Regions from separate parts of the Serinicoccus sp. CUA-874 genome, predicted to be linked through region 2. Evidence: predicted binding sites of a transcription regulator. Region 2 holds the regulator's gene; the other holds the start of a gene.

Region 1 (5,204 bases), on a different contig from region 2:
TCAACTCGGTCGACTACGGGATGATCACGGACGAGACCGAGGCGATCACCATGGCGCTGATGTTCGTCGGTGGCGGGAGCGCGGGGACGGCGGGCGGCATCAAGGTCACCACCTTCCTGCTGCTGGCCGCGGTCATCTGGTCCGAGGTGCGCGGCGAGCCCGAGGTCGTCATCGGGCGCCGCCGGGTCGGGATGCCGGTCGTGCGGCAGGCGCTGTCGGTCGCCCTGCTCGCGGTGGGCCTCGTCATCACCAGCACCATCACCCTGATGATCCTCACCGACCTCCCCCCGCTCGACCTCGGCTTCGAGGTCGTCTCGGCCTTCGCGACGGTGGGGCTGTCCACCGGCATCACCGCCAGCCTGCCCCCCTCGGCCCAGCTCGTCCTCATGGTCCTGATGTTCCTCGGCCGGCTCGGGCCGATCACGGTGGCCGCCGCCCTGGCGCTCAACACCCGCCACCGCCACTACCGACTCCCGGAGGAGAGACCCATTGTTGGCTAGGAGAAGGCGGCCCGCGGACAGCGGCGCCTACACGGTGCTCGTCGTCGGCCTCGGCCGGTTCGGGACGGCGGTCTGCGAGTCGCTGGTCCGGCAGGGCGTCGAGGTCATGGCGATCGACACCGACGAGCGGCGCGTGCAGAAGTACGCCGACGACCTCACGCACACGGTGGTCGCCGACGCCACCGACGGGGAGGCCATGCGCCAGCTCGGCATCGGCTCGGTCAGCCGCGCGGTCGTCGCGATCGGGTCGGACATCGAGGCCAGCGTGCTGTCGGTCATCACCCTGCACGAGGCGGGGGTGGAGCGCATCTACGCCAAGGCGATCACCCGCAAGCACGGCACGATCCTGGCCAGCATCGGTGCGCACCACGTCATCTACCCCGAGTACGTCATGGGACAGCGGGTGGCCCACATGGTGACCGACGGGGTGGCGGACTACCTCGAGTTCGACGACCAGTTCGCCATCGCCCGCTGCACCGCCCCGGCGGAGACGTGGGGACGGACCCTCGCGGACTCCGGGGTCCGCACCCGTCACACGATCACCGTCGTCGGGCGCAAACGGCAGGGCGAGGAGTTCACGTATGCCGTGCCCGAGACCGTGGTCGAGAGGGTGACGAGCTGGTCGTCTCGGGTCGCATCAGCGACGTGGAGCGCTTCATCGCCCTGCCGCGGACCCCGCACCGACGGTCGGTGTCCGAGCGCTGACGCCGGGTCAGACCTGCAGCCGGTCCACGACGAGGGCCCGTGGGGAGTCCGCCACCGTCGTCAGCACGAGGACGACCTCCTCGGAGCCGTGGGCCCGGCGCGGGAGCCGCAGCTCCCGGCGGAACGCGTCGGGGTCGACCCGCACCCCCCGCTTCTTCAGGGTGACCGGGCCGGCCGGCTGGCGGTGCTGCCGCAGCCAGGACCGCACCGTCTCGGCGCGCAGCGGGAGGACCTCGCGCACGGCATACCACCGCAGCGCGGGGTGGGGGACGGGCTCCCTGGCGGTGAGGTAGCCGGTCCCGGGCGCCGTCTCGCGACCGTCGACCACGCTCGCGAGGGAGCCGGTGAGGCCGGCCGCGGCAACCGCGTCGTCGACCGCGGCCAGGTGGCACCCCAGGTCCTCCACCCGGGGGAGGGGCGCGGTGGGGCCGAGGTCGGTGACCTCGTGCCAGGTGACGCTCCCGTCCGGCCCACCCGCGCTGCGGCCCACGACCGCGTGGCGGCCGCGTGGCCCGGCGCCCCACCACAGGGCGCACTCGAGCAGGTCCCCGTCCAGCGACACCCACTCTGCGCCCGCGCCGGACGGGACGTCGCCGGGGTCGAAGGACGGGCCGAGCTTGGCGACGGTCGCCCGGGCGCGCGCGGCGACATCCCGGACCTGCTCGAAGGAGGGGGACAGCTGGTCGAGCCCCCGCACCCGGCGGGTCCGGCCGTGGACGTCGGCGACCCCGGGGGTGCGTCGGGCCGGGTCGAGGAACGCGCCGTCGTCCGGCCCGACAGGCAGCGCGAGCGCGTCACCGGTGACCACCCGCGCGTCCGGCCACGGGGCGAGGTTGGCCCGGGCGGCGGCCGCCACGACGGCGTCCCTCTCCACCGCCGTCACCGCGAGCCCGGCCCGGGCGAAGGCCATGGCGTCGAGCCCGAGCCCGCACCCGAGGTCCAGCACGTGGCGTACCCCGGCGCGCACCATGAGCTCGGCCCGCCGGGCCGCCACCTGGGGGCGGGTGGCCTGCTCCAGGCCGTCCTGGGTCAGCAGCAGGTCGTCGACCCCGCTCCCCAGCCGGGCCCGCCCGCTCGCCCGCAGCCGGGCCTGGGTGAGCGCGGCCGACACCAGCTCCGCGTCGTGCCCCTGCGCGCGCAACCTGCTCATGAGCGTCAGCGCGTCGGACTCGTCGTAGGGAGGGAGGGAGGCCAGCAGCTCGGCCCCGGGGCCGCCGGCCAGCCGCGTCATGAGCTCGACGGCTGGATCGGCGCTCATGCGCCCATTGTGGCCTGCACGTAGATTGTGGCCATGCCCCGTGTCTTCAGCCGCAAGGTGAGCCGTCTGCTGCGCCGTGGCCGCCGGGTGGCGCTCGCCACCGCCGGTGCCGCCGTGGCCGGCCAGCTGACGCTCGCCGCCGGGGTGGTCGCGGTGGACGCGGTCCGCAAGCGGCGCGACCACGTCGACCGGGACGCCCCGGTCCATGAGCCGGTCAGCACCACGGTGGAGGAGTCGCGGCTGACGACGTACACCTACGGCCAGTACCTCTACGACGACATGATCGCGGCCATCGACGCGGCCGAGGACTTCGTCTACCTGGCGTCCTACATCTGGAAGGCCGACGACACGGGCCGCGCCTTCAAGGACGCCGTCGTCCGGGCCGCCGACCGCGGGGTCCTCGTCTGCCTCGTGTTCGACGGGTTCGCCAACCTCGTGGTGCCCAGGGACTTCCTGCGCTTCCCCGACGGCGTGCACATGCTGCGCTTCCCGGTGATGCGCACGGCGCTGCCCCTCGTCGACATCCGGGCCTCCGGCCGCGACCACCGCAAGATCCTCGTCGTGGACGGTCGTGTCGGTTTCGTCGGCGGCTACAACATCGGTTCCCTCTACGCCACGAGCTGGCGGGACACCCACGTGCGGGTGGAGGGCAAGAGCGTCTGGGAGCTGCAGAACTCCTTCGTCGACTTCTGGAACCGGCACAAGGGGAGGCGCCGCCCGCAGCTCCTCGACAGCGGGACGGTGGAGTGGAACACGAGCATCCGGGCCGCGCGCAACGAGCCCAGCCGGGTGATCTACCCGGTGCGGGCGCTGTACCTCGAGGCGATCGACCGGGCGGTCCACCGCATCTGGATCACCCAGGGCTACTTCATCCCGGACCGGGAGATCCTCCACGGGCTGCTCAACGCCGCCTCCCGCGGGGTCGACGTGCGGGTGGTCATGCCGCAGAAGTCCAACCACGTCCTGGCGGACGTCATCGCGCAGTCCTACTACGAGACCCTCCTCGAGGGCGGGGTGCGGCTGTTCCTCTACCGTGACGTCATGGTCCACGCCAAGACCATGACGGTGGACGGTCGCTGGGCGACCATCGGCACCGCCAACATCGACCGCCTCTCCCTCCAGGGCAACTACGAGATCAACCTCGAGATCGTGGACGCCGACCAGGCCGCCCACATGGAGGACATCTTCCGGGCCGACCTGGAGCACTGCGACGAGCTGACGCTGGCGGAGTGGGGTGGGCGTGGCCTGGGGACCCGCGTGGTCGAGCGGGTGCTGCAGCCGCTGCAGGTCCTCATCTGACCCCGACCCGCCACCCGGGGGCGCCGGCCCCCGAGCGGGATGCCTCGGCGTGTTGGCACTCGGCTTGACCGAGTGCTAACAGCGTGCCTAGATTCGTCCTAGCACTCTCGGCACGTCAGTGCCAGCCGCGAGCGCCGACCGACCCCCGCGACGGCGGTGGGCGGTCGCGGTGGAGTGAGCACCACCCAGCAGCGACCACCTGGCCGGCGCGCAGCGCCGGACACCGAAGGAGAAGGAAGGTAACCGTGTCGGTTTCCATCAAGCCGCTCGAGGACCGCATCGTCGTCAAGGCCGTCGAGGCCGAGCAGACCACGGCCTCCGGCCTCGTCATCCCGGACACCGCCAAGGAGAAGCCCCAGGAGGGCGAGGTCCTGGCGGTCGGCCCGGGCCGCGTCGACGACAACGGCAACCGCGTCCCCATGGACGTCAACGTCGGCGACCGGGTCATCTACAGCAAGTACGGCGGCACCGAGGTGAAGTACTCCGGCGAGGAGTTCCTGATCCTCTCGGCGCGCGACGTCCTCGCGATCGTGGGTTGATCGATCCCTCGATCCACCCACGCGCCGCCCCGGCCGCCCCCTCGGGGTAGCCGGGGCGGCGCGCACCCGGCCGCAGACCGCATACCTGAAAGGAGCGCTCGCCCATGGCGAAGCAGCTACAGTTCAACGACGACGCCCGCAAGGCGCTGGAGCGGGGCGTCGACGCCCTCGCCAACGCCGTCAAGGTGACGCTCGGCCCCAAGGGCCGCAACGTCGTCCTCGACAAGAAGTGGGGCGCGCCGACCATCACCAACGACGGCGTGACCATCGCCCGCGAGGTCGAGCTGGAGGACCCCTACGAGAACCTCGGGGCCCAGCTCGCCAAGGAGGTCGCGACCAAGACCAACGACATCGCCGGTGACGGCACGACCACCGCGACCGTGCTCGCTCAGGCCATGGTCAAGGAGGGCCTGCGCAACGTCGCCGCCGGCGCCGCGCCGTCCGCGCTCAAGCGCGGCATCGACGCTGCGGTGACCGCGATCAACGACCGCCTGCTGGAGACCGCGCGCGAGCTCGAGGGCCGTGACGAGATCGCCCAGGTGGCGGGCTGTCCGCCCAGGACCCGCAGATCGGCGAGCTCATCGCCGACGCCTTCGACAAGGTGGGCAAGGACGGCGTCATCACGGTGGAGGAGTCCTCCACCACCGCGATGGAGCTGGAGTTCACCGAGGGCATGCAGTTCGACAAGGGCTACCTCTCGCCCTACTTCGTCACCGACAGCGAGCGCATGGAGGCAGTCCTCGAGGACGCCTACGTGCTGCTGGTGCAGGGCAAGATCTCCAAGGTCTCCGACCTGCTGCCGCTGCTGGAGAAGGTCGTCGGCGAGAGCAAGCCGCTGATGATCATCGCCGAAGACGTCGAGGCCGAGGCGCTGTCGACGCTCGTCGTCAACAAGGTGCGCGG
Region 2 (5,204 bases):
GGGCCCGGAGCGGTCGGACCACCAGCCCGCGAGGATCATCCCGACCACGCTGAGGGCGACGGTGGCGCCGAAGGCCATGTTGTAGAGGTGGTAGCCGTCGAGCGCATCCGCGACCGTCGGCATGGCGGCGCCGACGGCGATGTACTCCAGCGCGAACATCGCGATGAGCACGGTGGCGCCGACCGAGGCGCTGCGGATGCCCGGGGCGAAGACCGCCCCGCTGCGGGGAGCCGCCTCCCGCGTCGTCCTTGCGCTGCTGCTCACCGCCACCTGCCCGAGGCGCCGAGCACGGCGAGCGCCGCCGGGCCGGCGGTGGAGGTCCGCAGGACGGTCCGCCCCAGACGGACCGGTCGGGCACCGGCGTCGACCAGGTCGTCGAGCTCCTCGGGAGAGATCCCGCCCTCGGGCCCGACGACGAGCAGCAGGTCCCCGGAGTCCGGCAGGTCGACCGAGGCCAGCGGCTCGGTCGCCTCCTCGTGGAGCACCAGGGTCAGTGCGCTCCCCGCGACCCGGTCGAGCAGACCGGTGCGCCCGACAGGCTGGCCGAGCGCGGGCCGGCGCAGCCGTCGCGACTGCTTGGTCGCGCTCCCGAGTGCCTGGTCCCAGCGGCGCAACGACTTGGCGACGCGCTCCCCGCGCCACCGGACGACGCTGCGGTCGGCCTGCCACGGCACCACCTCGTCGACGTCGAGCTCGGTCGCGGCCTCGATCGCCTGCAGGTCGCGGTCGCCCTTGGCGAGCGCCTGGGCGAGCACCACGCGCAGTGCCGGCTCGGGCTCGTCCAACCGCTCCACGACCTCGAGCTGCAGCTCGGACCGCTCCGCACCCAGCACCCGGCAGCGCGCGCCCCGACCCCGGCCGTCGGACAGCAGCACCGTCTCCCCTGCGGTGATGCGCTGCACGGTCGCGGCGTGCCGCCCCTCGGTGCCCTGCAGCCGCGGTCGGTCCGTCCCGAGCTCCTCAGGGTCGACGAGGAAGAGCGGGTCGCTCACGCCTCACCGGCCCCGCAGGGCGTCCCACAGGCTGTGCTTGCGACCGGCGCCACCGCCGGAGCTGCCCATCCGGCCGGTCGGGCTCGACTCACCGCGGCTCTCGGCGAGCTGCGCGAGCAGCTCGCGCTGCCGGTCGTCCAGCTTGGTGGGCACCTTGACGTCCAGGTGGACGACCAGCTCGCCCCGCCCCTGGCCCCGCAGGTGGGTGACACCCTTGCCGTCCAGGGAGAGGGTGTGCCCCGGCTGCGTGCCCGGCCGCAGGTCCACCTCGACCGGCCCGTCCAAGGTCTCCACCGGCAGGGTCGCCCCCAGCGCGGCCGCCGTCATCGGCACCTCGAGCGTGCAGTGCAGGTCGTCGCCGCGCCGGGTGAAGACGTCGTGCGGCTCGACCGCGATCTCGACGTAGAGGTCGCCGGGCTCACCGCCGAAGGGACCCACCTCGCCCTCGCCGGCGAGCGCGATCCGGGTCCCGGAGTCGACGCCGCCGGGCACCTTGAGGGTGAGGTCGCGCCGGGTGCGGACCCGGCCCTCGCCGGAGCAGTCGAAGCAGGGGTGCTCGATGACGTCGCCGAAGCCGCGGCAGGCCTGGCACGGCCGCGAGGTCATCACCTGGCCGAGGAAGGATCGCTGCACCTGCTGGACCTCACCACGTCCGCTGCAGACGTCGCAGCTGCGGGTGCCGGTGCCGGGCTGGGCGCCGGCGCCGCTGCACGTGCTGCACACCACCGCGGTGTCGATCTGCAGGGTCTGCTCGCCACCGAAGACGGCGGTCTGCAGGTCCACGTCCAACCGGATCAGCGCGTCGTGCCCGCGCTGGGTGCGCGAGCGCGGCCCGCGGGCGCCGGCAGCGGTGCCCCCGAAGAAGGCATCCATGATGTCGCTGAAGGTGAAGCCCTGCCCGAAGCCACCGGTCGCGCCGCCGTAGGGGTCCTGCCCCCGGTCGTAGGACGCGCGCTTGGCCGGGTCGCCCAGCACGTCGTAGGCCTGGCTCACCCGCTTGAACTCCGCCTCCGCCTCGGGGCCGGGGTTGACGTCGGGGTGCAGCTGGCGGGCCTTCTTGCGGTAGGCCTTCTTGATCTCCTCGGCGCTGGCCTCGCGGGCCACCCCGAGATCGGCGTAATAGTCGTTCACGGCGTAGGACGTCCTTGCGGTCGTGGCGTTTGCGGTCTGGTCGGGTTCAACGATGGGCGAGGTCGGGGTATGCCGTGAGGTGGCTCACCCATCCAGGATGTCGGCGACGTAATGGGCGACGGCGCGGACGGTGGCCATCGCCTGCGGGTAGTCCATCCGCGTCGGTCCGACCACCCCGAGCCCGCCGGCGGTGCCGTAGGTGGTCGCGACGACGGAGGTCGTGCGCAACGGCTCGTAGGGGTTCTCGGCACCGATGGAGACGGCGACGGTGCTGGCGTCGTCGAGGCTCGCCATGCTCCCCATGAGCTTGAGCAGGACGACGTGCTCCTCCAGCGCCTCGAGGACCTGCGAGAGAGACGTGGGGAAGTCGCTGCCGACGCGCGCCAGGTTGCCGGTGCCCGCCATGGCGATGCGCTCCTCGGTCTGCTCGTCGGCGGCGTCGGCCAGCGCGTCGAGGACGACCTCGGCGAGCGCGCGGTCGGCGGGGGCCACCCGGGTGCCGGTCGTGGCCGTGCCGGCGGCGACCGTGCTGAGCCGCTCGCCCACCGTGAGCTCGTTGACGACGGCCCGCAGCTGCGCGACCACCTCGGGCTCGAGGGTGAGGTCACGCCCGACGTCGACCACCCGCTGCTCCACCCGCCCGGTGTTGACGATGAGGACGATCATGAGGCGGGTGCCACCCACCGGGACCAGCTCGACGTGCCGGACGGTGGAGCGGGACAGGCTGGGATACTGCATCACCGCGACCTGCTGGGTGAGGCTGGAGAGCAGGCGCGTGGTGCGGGAGACGACGTCGTCGAGGTCGACGGCGCCGTCGAGGAAACGGGCTATCGCGGTGCGCTCGGCCCGGGTCATCGGCTTGATCTGCTGCAGCCGGTCGACGAAGAGGCGGTAGCCGGCATCGGTGGGCACCCGGCCCGCGCTGGTGTGCGGGGCGGTGATGAGCCCCTCCTCCTCCAGCACGGCCATGTCGTTGCGCACCGTGGCGGCCGAGACGCCCAGCTGGTGCCGCTCCAGCAGGGACTTGGAGCCGACCGGCTCCGAGGTCCGCACGTAGTCCTGCACGATCGCGCGCAGCACGTCCAGCCGTCGGTCGTCGCTCACCGGTCTGCCTCCTCCCTGGGCACTCGTTGGCACTCGTCGGACAGGAGTGCCAGTCTACGGGAGCGGCGAGGGGAGGCATACCATGTCCGCCATGGACAGCGGAGTGCGCATCGAGACGGACAGCATGGGCGAGGTCGAGGTCGCCGCCGACCGCTACTGGGGGGCGCAGACGCAGCGCAGCATCCGCAACTTCCCCATCGGCCAGGACACCTTCGTCTGGGGGCGGCCGATCATCCAGGCGCTGGGGATCCTCAAGAAGGGCGCCGCCCAGGCCAACGCCGAGCTGGGCGAGCTGCCGCAGGACGTCGCCGACCTCGTCGTCCGGGCGGCCGACGAGGTCATCGCCGGGGACCTGGACGACCACTTCCCGCTCGTGGTCTTCCAGACAGGGTCGGGCACACAGAGCAACATGAACAGCAACGAGGTCATCTCCAACCGCGCCATCGAGCTGGCCGGCGGCGAGATGGGCAGCAAGACCCCGGTGCACCCCAACGATCACGTCAACCGCGGGCAGAGCAGCAACGACACCTTCCCCACCGCCATGCACATCGCGGTGCTGCTGGAGCTGCGGGACCGGCTCGAGCCGGGGGTCACGACGCTGCGCGACACGCTGGCGGCCAAGGCGGAGCAGTATGCCGACGTCGTCAAGGTCGGCCGCACCCACCTGCAGGACGCCACTCCCATCACGCTCGGCCAGGAGATCGGCGGCTGGGTCGCCCAGCTGGACTACGCCCTGGGCGAGGTCCGGCACGCCGGGGAGGGGCTGCGCGAGCTGGCGATCGGCGGCACGGCGGTCGGCACCGGGCTCAACGCCCACCCCGACTTCGGCGCGCTCGCCGCGCGGAAGATGGGCGAGGAGGCGGGCCTGGAGCTGCGCAGCGCGGACGACAAGTTCGCGGCGCTGTCCGCGCACGACGCGCTGGTGCAGACCTCGTCCTCGCTGCGGACCTCGCGGGGGCCCTCATGAAGATGGCCAACGACGTGCGGTGGCTGGCCTCCGGGCCGCGCAACGGCATCGGCGAGCTGCTCATCCCGGAGAACGAGCCGGGCAGCTCGATCATGCCGGGCAAGGTGAACCCCACCCAGTCCGAGGCCATGACGATGGTCGCGACGCGGGTCTTCGGCAACGACGCGACCGTCGGCTTCGCCGGCAGCCAGGGCAACTTCCAGCTCAACGTCTTCAAGCCGGTCATGGTGCACGCGGTGCTCGAGAGCATCCGGCTCATCGCGGACGCCTGCCTCGCCTTCGACGCCGGCTGCGCCCAGGGCATCGAGCCGCACACCGAGCGGATCGAGGCCAACCTGGCCAGCAACCTCATGCAGGTCACGGCGCTCAACCCGCACATCGGCTACGACAAGGCGGCCGCGATCGCCAAGTCGGCCCACAAGTCCGGGCAGACGCTGCGCGAGGCGGCCCTGGAGAGCGGCCACCTCACCGCCGAGGAGTTCGACGCCTGGGTCGTGCCGCTGGACATGACCCGACCTCGGCAGGTCTGACCCGTCCGACGCCGCGACCGACCGCGTCGAGGGCGCGCCTCACCGACCTCATCAGTCACACGCGTTACGGTCGTCCGTTGTGAACGACCGCTACGGCACCGATGTCCTGTCGACCGACTGGCGTGCCCCCCGGCGCGGCCGCGCCCAGGAGGTGAGCGCCGATCCGGGCCTCGTCGTCGAGGACGTCGACACCGGATGGTGCGGCGCCGTCGTCGGGGTCGAGAAGGTCGGGGGCATGCAGGTGGTCCACCTGGAGGACCGGCGTGGGCGGCGCAAGGGCTTCCCGCTCGGACCAGGCTTCCTCCTCGACGGCAGCCCCGTCGTGCTCACCGCGCCCGTCGACCAGCGGGCGAACGACCACCTGGCCGCCCGTCGTGAGACCGCGCGCCGCACCGCGAGCGGATCGGTGCGCGTCTCCGACCAGCCCGCCCGGGTCGCCACCGGTTCGCGTCTCTGGGTCGAGGGACGGCACGACGCCGA

Evidence for each region. The regulator HrcA, encoded in region 2, represses chaperone genes, less so after heat shock. The targets are predictions, from matches to a motif close to TTNGCACTCGNNNNNNNCGAGTGCNAA.
Region 1: groES (co-chaperone GroES) is a predicted target of HrcA. The motif match lies at 3,815-3,841, and genes of this name have one in related genera.

What each region holds. Positions count from the first base shown of each region.
Region 1 covers NZ_MKJZ01000022.1:284,919-290,122, reverse strand. The annotation lists gene BJF80_RS08165 (TrkH family potassium uptake protein) at 1-500, shown strand, start outside; partial or broken gene BJF80_RS21120 (potassium channel family protein) at 535-822, shown strand; gene BJF80_RS08155 (THUMP-like domain-containing protein) at 1,213-2,463, opposite strand; gene BJF80_RS08150 (phospholipase D-like domain-containing protein) at 2,497-3,762, shown strand; gene groES (co-chaperone GroES) at 4,008-4,301, shown strand; partial or broken gene groL (chaperonin GroEL) at 4,406-5,204, shown strand, end outside.
Region 2 covers NZ_MKJZ01000038.1:106,600-111,803, reverse strand. The annotation lists gene BJF80_RS16270 (MFS transporter) at 1-264, opposite strand, end outside; gene BJF80_RS16265 (16S rRNA (uracil(1498)-N(3))-methyltransferase) at 261-992, opposite strand; gene dnaJ (molecular chaperone DnaJ) at 996-2,123, opposite strand; gene hrcA (heat-inducible transcriptional repressor HrcA) at 2,208-3,227, opposite strand; partial or broken gene fumC (class II fumarate hydratase) at 3,319-4,724, shown strand; gene BJF80_RS16245 (DUF3097 domain-containing protein) at 4,804-5,204, shown strand, end outside.